DNA from 3 places in the Pseudonocardia sp. TMWB2A genome. Region 1 is predicted to be linked to each of the others. Evidence: riboswitches for the same ligand, from Rfam matches in the RefSeq annotation. Region 1 holds a riboswitch; each other region holds the start of a gene.
What was found. Region 1 has a riboswitch for cobalamin ahead of metE (5-methyltetrahydropteroyltriglutamate--homocysteine S-methyltransferase). Riboswitches for the same ligand answer to the same signal wherever they lie in the genome.
Positions count from the first base shown of each region.

Region 1 (4,148 bases):
CGCGAGCGCCTCTCCGCCAAACAAGGTGCCATGATGGTTGGTGTCGCCCGGAAACACCATATCGATGATCCGGACGACATTTTTGTCGAGGCTTTCGGCCGGGAGCGGTGCGCTCACGCCGCTGCCCCGGCACTTTCCCGCAAAGTTCGCGCGGCGGCGACCATCGCGTCGATGGCCGGTTTGACCTCGTCCCATTTGCGCGTTTTGAGACCGCAATCGGGGTTCACCCATAATTGCTCCGCGCCGAGATGCTGGCGCGCCAATTCCATCAACCGCACCATTTCTTCAACCGTCGGCACGCGCGGCGCGTGGATGTCATAGACGCCGGGGCCGATGGCGCTCGGATAACGGTAGGCGGCAAAGCCTTCGAGCAATTCCATTTGCGAACGCGCCGTCTCTATCGAAATCACATCCGTATCCATCGCGCCGATGGACGGGAGAATGTCGTTAAATTCCGAATAGCACATATGGGTGTGGATTTGGGTTGCATCGCCCACCCCTGACGCGGACAGGCGGAAACAATCGACCGCCCAGTCAAGATAGGCTTGCCAGTCGCGGCGCTTGAGGGGCAGGCCTTCACGCAGCGCCGCTTCGTCAATCTGGATGGCCTTGCAACCTGCGGCTTCAAGGTCCGTCACCTCGTCGCGGATCGCGAGCGCAATCTGGCGGCACGAGGCTTCGCGCGGCTGGTCATCGCGCACGAACGACCAGTTGAGGATCGTCACCGGACCGGTGAGCATCCCCTTGACCGGCTTGTCGGTCAGCGATTGGGCATAGCGCCACCATGTAACCGTCATCGGTGCGGGGCGCGATACGTCGCCATAGAGGATCGGCGGGCGCACGCAGCGCGAGCCATAGCTTTGCACCCACGCATTGCTGGTGAAGGCAAAGCCCGACAGTTGCTCGCCAAAATATTGCACCATGTCGTTGCGCTCAAACTCGCCATGCACCAGCATGTCTAGGCCCGCTTCCTCCTGCCAGCGGATCGCGCGACCGGTTTCTTCGCGCAGGAAAGCTTCATAGGCCGCCGCGTCGATATTGCCGCGCCCATGTTCGGCGCGCGCGCGGCGCACTTCACCCGTTTGCGGGAAGGAGCCGATGGTCGTGGTCGGGAAAGCGGGAAGCTTCAGCGCATCGGCCTGCACCGCCACCCGGACGCCATAAGGCGAACGCCGTTCGCGCATATCCGGCGTGATCGCGGCGACCCGCGCGGTGACGTCCGGGTTATGGATGAGCGGCGAGACTTTGCGCTGTGCCGCTGCTGCGCTGGAGGCGGCCAAAGCGTCCGCCACACTATCGCGGCCTTCATTGAGCGCGCGTTTGAGGATGGCCAACTCCTCGATCTTCTGCACCGCAAAAGCGATCCATTGCCGGACTTGCGGATCAAGCTTGTTTTCAAGCGCCAAATCGACCGGCACATGGAGCAGCGAACAGGAAGGCGCGAGGATGATGTCACGCTCTGCGGCTACCGGCTCCAAGCGGTCGAGCAGGCTTTCCAGATCGCTGCGCCAGATGTTACGCCCGTCAATCACGCCGAGCGACAGGCACAGATTTTTAGGCGCGGCTTTAAGCAGCGCATCAAGCTGCTCCGGCGCGCGCACCAGATCGACATGCAACCCCGCCACCGGCAGTGCAGCGGCAAAGCCCAAATTACTGTCCAGCCCGCAAAAATAGGTGGTGAGCATCAGCTTCAACCCTTTGCGCGGCAATTTGGCATAAGCGCGGGTGAGCGCGCGGCGTTGCTGCTCGGTCAAGTCGGTGACCAGCACAGGCTCGTCTATCTGCACCCATTGCGCGCCCGCTTGCTCAAGGTGCGACAGGATAACGCCGTAAAGCCCCAGTACCTCGTCGAGAAAGTCGAACGGATCGACGCCGCGCCCTTTGGCGAGGCTCAGCCATGTCACCGGACCAAGCAGCACCGGACGGGTTTCAAACCCTTGCGCCTTGGCCTCGCGATAATCTTCGACGACCTTCATATTGTTGAGCGTAAGCTTTTGCCCCGCGACCAGTTCGGGCACCATATAATGATAGTTGGTGTCATACCATTTGGTCATCTCGCAGGCGGTAAGGCTGCTGTGGTGCGCGCACCCGCCCGCATCGCCGGTCGTGCCGCGCGCCATTGCGAAATAGGTGCCAAGCCCCGCCGCGCCTTCTTCCGCGCCATAGCGTTGCGGCACCGCGCCGAGCATCAGGCTGGTATCGAGCACATGGTCATAAAGCGAAAAATCGCCCGACGGGAGCCAATCCACGCCCAACGCATTTTGCCGCGCCCAAGCGGCGGTGCGCAAACCGGCGGCCGCTTCGAGCAAGTCGGCTTGTGGCGTTTTACCCGCCCAATAATTTTCGAGCGCATATTTCAACTCGCGGCGTGGGCCGATACGCGGGAAACCCAATGTAGCAATAGTGACAGTCATATTCTTCAACCCCGAAGAGGGGCGGACATGACCGGACCAGACACAGGCACAAGACGCGCGGCCATGACCGGCAACGCCTTATGCGCGCGACCAGACCGGGCACCCCGCCGGTGGACGTTATGATGCCAAAGGCAGGTCTCCTGGCTCACAGGTCATTGCGGACAATCCGTCTTCCCGGATGGCGTGAGCCGTCCAGTGACTTTGCTTGGATTGCCGCTCGCTGTTTACAGTTGCGGGGGCAGCGCCGGTCTTGCACCGGCTTCCCGTCTTAGCTCCGGCGCAGGCGTACGCCCGACCGGAGAACCTATGACGCCTTTAAGATTGTCCAAAAGACCCGCGGGGTCAAGAGTGGATATAAAGAAAACTTTATATGATGGTTTTTTGGGGGAGAGAGCGAGTAACTGGAAGCAAGGACCAGTAGCGATTTTTCCTCTCCCGTGCCCCCGCGCAGGCGGGGGTCCAGAGTGGTAGGGCGCGTCGCTATTATAGGGATACACAATCGAAGATTATGGCAGACGGCACTGGACCCCGCCTGCGCGGGGGCACGGCGTGGGGAAAGGCGGGGTCATATACTGCAAAGGGGCGGGCTTGTTTGCGCCAACGACTCACTGATAGATATACTGCTAACGGCCACCGCGCGAACGAATAACGGATAACGCTAACCGCAAACCGCTAACCGTCCTCGGCTACCCCTGCTTACCCCGCCAGCATATCCTTGATCTTGCTGAAAAAGCCGCTCGACTGCGGACATTCTTCGCCGGTTTCGGTTTCGCGGAATTGTTCCAGCAACTCGCGCTGTTTGGCGTTTAATTTGGTCGGGGTTTCGACGTCGATCTGGACGACCATGTCGCCATGCCCGCGTCCGTTGAGCACCGGCATCCCCGCCCCGCGCTGGCGGATTTGCTTGCCGGACTGGATGCCCGCCGGGATTTTAATGTCATGGGTGACACCATCGAGGCCCGGCACGGCAATCGTGCCGCCAAGGCTGGCGGTTGTGAAACTGATCGGCGCGCGCGCGAACAGGGTCGTGCCTTCGCGCTCGAAAATCGCGTGGCGTTTCACATGGAGGAAAATATAAAGATCGCCCGCCGGCGCTCCGCGCGCGCCCGCTTCGCCTTCGCCCGACAAGCGGATGCGGTTGCCTTCATCGACGCCCGCCGGAATAGTGACGCTCAACGTCTTGCGCTTGCCGACACGGCCTTCGCCATGACAGTCGCGGCAGGGGTCGGCAATGGTTTCGCCCATGCCGCCGCACACCGGACAGGTGCGTTCGACCACGAAAAAGCCTTGTTGCGCGCGGACCTTGCCGCTGCCTTGGCAATGGCCACAGCGTGAGGCGCTGGTGCCGGGTTTCGCGCCGCTGCCGTCGCAGGTTTCGCAATGCGCCGCGACATCAATCGTGACTTCGCTTTCGCGCCCGTGAAACGCTTCTTCCAGCGTGATTTCCATATCATAGCGCAGGTCCGCGCCGCGTGCAGGGCCGCGCTGGCTGCCACCGCCACCAAAGCCGGACGCGCCGAAGATGGTTTCGAAAATATCGCCAAGGTCGGAAAAACCGCCGCCAAAACCGCCGCCCATGCCGCCGGGCCCGCCATTTTCAAACGCCGCCTTGCCGAACCGGTCGTAGGCCGCGCGCTTTTGCGGGTCTTTCAGGCAATCATAAGCTTCGTTGATGGATTTGAAGCGATGCTCGGCGTCATGGTCGCCGGGATTACGGTCGGGGTGGAAGCGCAT
Region 1 covers NZ_QKQY01000001.1:1,575,457-1,579,604, forward strand. Annotated here, with positions in the region: gene DMP17_RS07375 (acyl-CoA thioesterase) at 1-117, opposite strand, end outside; gene metE (5-methyltetrahydropteroyltriglutamate--homocysteine S-methyltransferase) at 114-2,414, opposite strand; cobalamin riboswitch at 2,528-2,737, opposite strand; gene dnaJ (molecular chaperone DnaJ) at 3,111-4,148, opposite strand, start outside.

Region 2 (4,148 bases), 790 kb from region 1:
CCCGACCCGCGCTGCGCGTTTCTGCAGCTTTTCGGCGACCATCAGAGCGGGCAGGCTCTTGGCCACACCGGCAAGCGCGCTCGGATCTTCACTCTTGTCGCGACGTTCAGCGGCCTTGATAGCTTCCCAGTCTATGCTATTGCTACCTTCACCAAAAACATGTGGGTGACGGCGAACCATTTTATCACTTATTCCGCGCGCCACCGCGTCAAAATCGAATAGTCCGGCCTCGCGCGCCATTTGCGCGTGGAACACCACCTGCAACAGCAAATCGCCAAGCTCATCCTTAAGGTCGGCCATATCGTCGCGTTCGATAGCATCAGCCACTTCATAAGCCTCCTCGATTGTATAAGGCGCTATCGTTGCAAAATTTTGCTGCACATCCCAAGGGCAACCCGTGTCCGGATCGCGCAGGCGCTGCATGATGGCAAGAAGCCGGTTCAACGGTTCGGCAGGTAAATCGGTCATGGATGGCTCTTAGAGCGACGCGGCTGTAATTCAAAGCGATGACATTCAGCTTGGTGCGCTGGTGCGTATAAATCTATGCAAATATAAGTGTCTTTGGGAAATCATCGCTGTGCGCATACAAAGATCATTTGATATTCACGATTTGCTACCGGAAAGGGTGGACAACAATCCACAGACATATCCGTCATATAGCCCTTCTTGCCCATTCGCATAAGTGCGATAATATATATTATGTTAAATATAATGATTATCAGGCACGCATGACACCCGAATGACACAGCGGCAATTTTCCCCCTTCTCGCCCTTGCAATCCGTTTTTCTGCGGTCTAGAGGCTCGCCGCAGATATGGCGGTTCCTTGAAAAAGGACATTGAGGGAATCAGGTTGAAATCCTGCGCTGCCCCCGCAACTGTGACCGGCGAGCACTGCCGCAGCAAAACCACTAAGGCATTAGCTTTGGGAAGGTAGCGACAGCGCATTGACCCGGCGAGTCAGGAAACCTGCCCCGTATCGCCGTTTGGATCTGGAGGACGGGGTGTGCCTTCGGATCGGGATTGTTCCTGAATAACGGCATATATAATGTTGTTATGAAAGGGATTTTGTGAAACGCTACCTTCTTCTTGCCAGCGCGGCTGCGCTGTCGTCTACGCCGTCCTTTGCGCAAGATGTGCGCGATGATAGCGATGATGAGGCCATTATCGTTACTGCGCTGGGCATCGAACAGCCGCAAAGCGACGCCAATGTCGCGATTGGCGTCCTCACCGAAGACCAGATCGAGCGCCAAGGCACCGCGACCGTCATCGACCAGATCGCGCGCCTTCCGGGTGTTTCCATCTCGCGCAACGGGCCGGTTGGCGGTTTTGCGGGCGTGCGTATCCGCGGCGCAGAAGCCGAACAAACCCGCGTCCTCATCGACGGCATCGCGGTCAATGATCCTTCCTCGCCCGGCGGCGGCTTTGACTTTGGGACGTTGTTGTCGACCAATATCCAGCAGCTCGAAGTGCTGCGCGGTGCGAACAGCACGACCTGGGGCAATCAGGCGCTTGGCGGCGTGGTTTCGATTCAGACGCTCGCGCCCGACGATCATGGCCTCAATGTCCAGGCTTTGGCCGAATATGGCAGCCATGACAGCAAGCGTGCGAGCATCGGTGTTGCCGACCAACGCGGCCCCGTCGCTTTCGCTTTTGGCGGTGGCTATTATGACACGGACGGTATCAGCGCGGCGGCAAATGGCACCGAAGCCGACGGGATGCGCCAATATCTTGCGCATGGCCGCATGGACATCAGCTTTGCCGCGCCAGTAACGGTCGAATTGCGCGGTTTTTACGCGCATAACCGTGTTGATCTCGACGGTTATGATTTCACCGTTAACGGCATTGCCGATCTCCCGGCCTATTCGACGTCGCAGCAAGCCAATGGCTATGGCGGCCTTAAAATTTCGCTGCTCAACGACGAATTTGTCAGCCGCATAGGATATAGCATTGCCGATTATAACCGCGACAATTTCGATAATGAACAGACGCGCGATGCAAGCTTCAAGGCGCGCGGACAGACCGAGACCATCGCTTATAAAGGCGATTGGACGGTTGCGAGCGGGCACCGCTTATTGTTCGGACTGGAGCGCGAAACCAACCGGCTCAAAACCGCAGATGCGTGGAGCAGCCTGACCGCTAGCAACCATGACGACAGCGCCTATGCGCAATGGCTGTTCCAGCCTGATGACCGCGTCAATTTGGTCACGGGTGTGCGTTACGACCATCATAGCGACTTTGGTGGCCACACTAACTTTTCCGCGAGCGGCTCTTATAAAATAAGCCCCGCGCTGCGTATCAAAACCAGCTTCAGCGAAGGCTATAAAGCCCCTACCCTGTTCCAGCTTGACGACAGCGCCGGCGGCTATGGCAATCCGGAACTCGCCCCCGAAACCGCGCGCGCTTTCGATGGCGGCATCGAAGCGCGTCTGCTTGACGGCACGCTGATTTTGGGTGCGACAGCCTTTACGCGCACGTCCAAAAACCAGATCGCTTTTGGCGATTGCACAATGGTCGCGGATAAACCGCAAGTCTGTCTTGACGGCAATCGTCAGTGGGGCACCTATTTCAACCTCACCAAAACCCGTGCGAACGGGATCGAACTGGAAGCCACCGCGCAGCCCATTCCCAATCTGGTCGTGACGGCCAATTACAGCCTGCTCAACGCCAAGGATATTTCGGCGAACAGCGTCACGAACGGTAACCGTCTTGCACGGCGGCCAGAACATAGCCTCAACAGCGCGATCAGCTACGAGCATCCGTCAGGCTGGATGATTGCGGCCGATATGAGGATTGTGTCGGACAGTTTTGACGACGCTTATAATGGTGTTCGTCTGGACGGATACCAATTGTTCGGCCTGCGCGCCAACGTGCCGGTGGGCCAATATCTGAGCCTGTTCGGGCGGGTCGAAAACCTTACCGATGTGCGATACCAGACGGCCTTTGGCTATAACAGCATGGGCCGGACCGCGAGCGTAGGTGTACGGGCGCGCTATTGATGCGGATGCTGGCCATCATCGGCTGCATCATATTGCTGAACGGGTGCGGGCGCGCGGAAGTGGAAGCTTCGCGCGCCGCCCTGTCAGGCAATGCTCCGTCCGGTATCGTCAGCATTGATTATTGTGCCGACCAGATGTTGTTGAAACTTGTCGACCGCAGCCGCATTGTTGGCGTTTCGCGCGAGGTAGAACTGGACCGTGAATTTTCGGTGCCGCGTGCAATGGGCTTACCACGCGTGCGGCCCGATATCGAGAGCATCCTCAAGGTCAATCCCTCCATTGTGGTCAAAAGCTATGGCGGCGGGCCGATGCTCGACGCGCAACTGCAAAAGGCTGGAATCAAGGTGGTGCAGCTTGGTTATGCGGCGACTTTGGCCGATATTGGTCCGCAGGCAATGACCACCGCGCGCGCCTTGGAGGCCGAAGCGGCAGGGCGCGATATGACCGCGCGATTGGACAGCCAGCTTGAGGTACCGGCACAACAGGGCAAGCCCCCTTCCCTCCTTTATGTCACCCCCGGCGGCGTGACGAGCGGGCCAGGCTCGATGATCGATGATATGATCCGCGCGAGCGGGTTCCGCAATTATGAAACACGCGCCGGTTGGCATAATCTGCCGCTTGAAGCCTTGACGCGCGATAAACCGGATGCGGTGCTGATGGCCTTTTTCGACAATCCCGCGCATGATCAGGATGCCTGGTCTTCGGCGCGGCATCCGCTGGTGCGGCAGATTCTGCGCGATGTGCCGCGTCTTGAAGTATCGGGCGCATCGGTGAGTTGCAGCAACTGGATGGCAGGCGATGTGGTGGAAAAACTCGGCGCACTGCGGAGAGATTTAGGGCGGAGAAGTTTATGAAACGCCCGACAAGCCGCATCATGACCTTCTTGCTGGGTGCCGCCCTAGTGGCGCTTGTGCTGGCTTCGCTTGCCATCGGCCAATTACCGTTTGGGCTAAGCGAGATTTTGCGCGGCGTTTCAGGCCAAGCCGACACCAGCACCACCCTCATCCTGTTCGACATCCGCCTGCCGCGTAGCATGGCCGCGCTGTCAATCGGCATTGTCCTCGGCGCATCGGGAGCGGCCTTGCAAGGGCTGCTGCGCAATCCGCTCGCCGAACCCGGCATATTGGGGATTTCTGCAAGTGCCGCTTTTG
Region 2 covers NZ_QKQY01000001.1:789,676-793,823, reverse strand. Annotated here, with positions in the region: gene mazG (nucleoside triphosphate pyrophosphohydrolase) at 1-468, opposite strand, end outside; cobalamin riboswitch at 800-989, shown strand; gene DMP17_RS03615 (TonB-dependent receptor plug domain-containing protein) at 1,069-2,997, shown strand; gene DMP17_RS03610 (ABC transporter substrate-binding protein) at 3,003-3,851, shown strand; gene DMP17_RS03605 (FecCD family ABC transporter permease) at 3,848-4,148, shown strand, end outside.
Region 2: another riboswitch for cobalamin. It lies ahead of DMP17_RS03615 (TonB-dependent receptor plug domain-containing protein); the one in region 1 lies ahead of metE (5-methyltetrahydropteroyltriglutamate--homocysteine S-methyltransferase).

Region 3 (4,148 bases), on a different contig from region 1:
CCGTAGCCGCGGTGAAGGCGCTCGCGTCGGGGATCTGCATCGGCACCGGCGGCTCCGTCGGCCGGGAGGGCCCGATCGTGCAGATCGGCTCCGCGGTCGGCTCGGCCATCGGGCAGTGGCTGCGGGTGCCCGCCACCCGGCTGGTCCTGATGGTCGCCTGCGGCGCCGCGGGCGGCATCTCCGCGACGTTCGACGCCCCGATCTCCGGGGTGGTGTTCGGCCTGGAGCTGATCCTGCGGTCGTTCAGCGCCGAGGCCTTCGGCGTGCTGGTGATCAGCTCGGTGGTCGCGAACGTCGTCGCCGAGGTGATCGCCGGGGACCGCGCGATCCTGACCCTGCCGCACTTCGACCTGGGCAGCCCCGCCCAGCTGCCGCTCTACGCGCTGCTGGGGCTGCTCGCGGGGCTGCTGGGCTGGGCCTTCGCCCGCATCCTCTACGCCGTCGAGGACGCCTGCGACGCCGTCTGGCGCGGCCCGGAGTGGCTGCGCCCGGCCGTCGGCGGGCTGCTGCTCGGCGCGCTGCTGCTGGCGCTGCCCCAGATGTACGGCGTGGGCTACCCGGTGCTGGAGGCCGCGATCGGCGGCCGGTACGTCGTCGGGTTCCTGCTCCTGCTCGTCGTCGGGAAGATCCTCGCCTCCAGCCTCACCATCGGCATAGGCGGGTCCGGCGGCGTCTTCGCGCCGTCGCTGTTCGTCGGCGGCACCGCCGGGACCGCCTTCGGCTACGTCGCCGCGGCCCTGTTCCCGGCGCTCGACCTGCACCCCGGCGCGTTCGGCCTGGTCGGCATGGCGGCGGTGTTCGCGGGGGCCGCCCACGCCCCGATCACCGCGGTGCTCATCGTGTTCGAGCTCACCGGCGACTACGCCCTGATCCTGCCGCTGATGGCCGCCGTCGTCCTGGCCACCGGCCTGTCCAACCTGGTGTCGCGGGACAACATCTACACGCTCAAGCTGCTGCGACGCGGGATCGACCTCGCCGCCGACACCCCGACCGACGAGGCGCTGCGCCGGGTCGTCGTCGCCCAGGTCATGCGCCCCGCCGACGGCACGACGCCCGACCCGGAGCTGCCCGCCCTGGACCCGGGCGGCTCCGTGCACGACGTCCTCGGGGTGCTCGCGGCACACCGGGGCGCCGCGCTGCCCGTGCGGGAGGGGCCGGACGGGCCGCTGCTCGGGACGCTGACCGAGCACGACCTGCTCGACCATCTGCGGGGAGTGGCCGGGCGGGGGACTGTTGACCGCTAACCCGGTCGCGTGATGGGCTCCCGGCCGACGACGGAACAGGAAGCCGGTGCGAGTCCGGCGCGGTCCCGCCACTGTCACCGGGGAGTGCCCTCCCCACACCGGCGCCACCGCCCGCGAGGGTGGGAAGGCCGGGGAGGGCGTGCCGATCCGGGAGCCAGGAAACTGCCCGTCGTCGCGGATTCCCACTGGTGAGGGCGCGGACCCTCGAGGAGGACATGCGATGAGCCACGACCTGGTGGTGCTCGGTACCGACCCGTCCGGCGACGACGCGCCCCGCCCGGGTGCGCACGACCTGCTGGCCGAGGCCGAGACGGTCTTCGCCTTCCCGCAGGCCGAGTCGACCGCCCTGTTCTACGCCGAGGCGTGGCGGGTCGAGCCGGTCACACCGCGCGACGCCGTCGCCCGGATCGGGGCCTGGGCCGCCGCCGGGCCCGCCGGAGCCGCGGTGCTGCTGGTCGGGGGCGACCCCGCGGGCGACGCCGCGCTCGGCGCCGTCCTCGACGGGCTGGCCCGCACCGCCCCCGCGCTGCGCGCCCGGGTCGCCGAGGGCAGCCGCGTCGCACCGCCGCACCGCAGCCCGCTGATCGGCTGAGCCCGCACGGGGCCCGGGCTCAGGCCCGCCAGCTGCCCAGCGGGTCGGCCCGGGTGAGGTCCGGGTCGGCGGCGTCGAGCGTGCGGGTGCGTCCGGGGCCGGTGAGCGCGGTCTCGAACCGCACGGTGACCCGCCCGTGCCCGGCGCCCTGGACCCAGCCGTGGCCGTGCTCGGGGTGGGCGACGTCGTCGCCGGCGCGCCAGGGCCGGTCCGGGTCGGGTTCGCGGTCGGGCCGGTCCGGGCGGAGCGGGCCGGGCACGTCGCCGGGCTCCACGGTCGCGCCGGTCCCGGTGGCTGCGTCGCTCTCCGGGGGAGCGTCGAGCACGGTCACCCCCGCCGCCGCGGCCGGGCCGGCGGCCGCGGGCGCGGAGTCGGGGGCCGGGGCCGTCGTCCACCCGCTCTCCGAGGGCACCGCGTCGAACAGCGCCAGTGGCGGCTCGTCGCCGAAGCCGGACACCGACACCCCCAGCAGCCGCACCCCGCCCTCGCCGACGGCGCCCTCGGCCAGCCGCCGGGCCACCGCGACCAGGGTCGCCAGGTCCCGGGTCCCGAAGGGGGTCGTCTCGGACCGGGTGTGGGTGGTGAAGTCCCCCGTCCGCGCCTTCACCGTGACGGTGCGGGCGGTCCGGCCGTCGGCGACCAGGCGCCGGTGCACGGCGACGCAGATCGACTCCACCGCGGTGTGCACCGCGCTCATCGCGGTCAGGTCGGCGTCGAAGGTCGTCTCCGCGCTGATCTGCTTGGCCGCGCCGCGCGGGGCGACCGGACGGTCGTCGATGCCGCGCGCCAGGCGGTGCAGCTCGGACCCGACGGCGCCGCCCAGCACCCCGGCGACCTCGCGGGCGTCCATCGCGGCGAGCTGTCCGATCGTCTCGATCCCGATCTTCCGCAGCGCCTCGCCGGAGACCGGCCCGATGCCCCACAGCGACCGCACCGGCAGCGGGTCGAGCACGGCGGCCTGCTCGGCGTGGGCGATCACCCGCAGCCCGTCCGGCTTGGCCAGCTCGGAGGCGATCTTCGCGACCTGCTTGCCCGATCCGGCACCCACCGAGGCGGGCAGCCCGGTGCGCTCGCGCACCGCGCCGCGCAGCCGGGTGCCCCACTCCCGCACCCGGTCCGGGGAGGCCCCCACGAGGTCGGGCGGCTCCACGAACGCCTCGTCGACCGACACCGGCTCGAGCACCGGGGAGAACTCGCCGAGGACGGCCATGACCTCCTCGGACAGCGCCTTGTACAGCGAGAACCGGGGCGGCAGGACGGTCGCGTGCGGGCAGCGCCGCCGCGCCTGGCCCATCGGCATCGCCGAGCGGGCCCCGAACACCCGCGCCTGGTAGCTCGCCCCCGCGACGACGCCGCGCGGCCCTGCGCCGCCGACCAGGACCGGCCGGTCGGCCAGCGTGGGCCGGGTCAGCTGCTCGACGGAGGCGAAGAACGCGTCCATGTCCAGATGCAGCACCCAGCGGTCGGCCGCCGCGGTCACCTCACCATCACCCGTGCATCGTGCCCCGGCGCACCGACAGGACCGCGTCGCCGTCGGCGACGGCGACGGCCGGGGCCACCGGTCCCGCCCCGGCGACGGCGCCCGGGTGGTCGTCGAGACCGGTGGCGACGTCGGCGACCCACCAGCTCCCGCCGGTGCCGGTCCAGCCCAGCACCCGGGCCGGGGCGTGCGGCGGGGACAGCGTGATCGCGTCCATCGGGCTCGACAGGCCCTCGCCGGTGGCCTTGAGCAGCGCCTCCTTGCGGGTCCAGGTGACCAGGAACCCGGTGCCGTCGGGCGTGCCCGCGGCGAGCTCGGCGGGGGAGAGGGCGTGCCGGACCAGGCCGTCGAGGCCGGACAGCGGGCGGTGCGCCTCGACGTCGACGCCGACCGGGCCGGTCCCGACCGCGACGCCGACCAGCGCGCCGGAGTGGGTCAGCGAGAAGCCGGGGTCGTCGCCGCGCCCGGCCAGGCGCGGCTTGCCGTGCGGCTCCCCGCAGCGACAGGTCCGGTCCAGGACGAGCGCGGCGGGGTCGGCGTCGAGCCGCTCGGCGAGCACGAGCCGGGCCAGGGCGTGCGCGGCGAGGTAGCGGGCGCGGTCCTCGGGCCTGCGCAGTGCGCGGAGCCGCTCGCGTTCATGGGCGTCCAGCAGCGCGACGAGGTCGGCGCGGTCGCCGGGATCGGCCGGGGCGGCCCACCAGACGGTGACGGTCACGGCGTCCAGCCTTCCACGTCGCCCCCGCACCGGGCCCCACCGCCGGGAGTGATCACGGATCGGGCACGCGGAGGGTCGCCTGCCGACGTCCCCGGTGCCCGATCCGTGATCGTGCCC
Region 3 covers NZ_QKQY01000002.1:4,680,668-4,684,815, reverse strand. Annotated here, with positions in the region: gene DMP17_RS36490 (chloride channel protein) at 1-1,244, shown strand, start outside; cobalamin riboswitch at 1,242-1,429, shown strand; gene DMP17_RS36485 (hypothetical protein) at 1,465-1,836, shown strand; gene DMP17_RS36480 (DNA polymerase IV) at 1,856-3,316, opposite strand; gene DMP17_RS36475 (4'-phosphopantetheinyl transferase family protein) at 3,324-4,031, opposite strand.
Region 3: another riboswitch for cobalamin. It lies ahead of DMP17_RS36485 (hypothetical protein); the one in region 1 lies ahead of metE (5-methyltetrahydropteroyltriglutamate--homocysteine S-methyltransferase).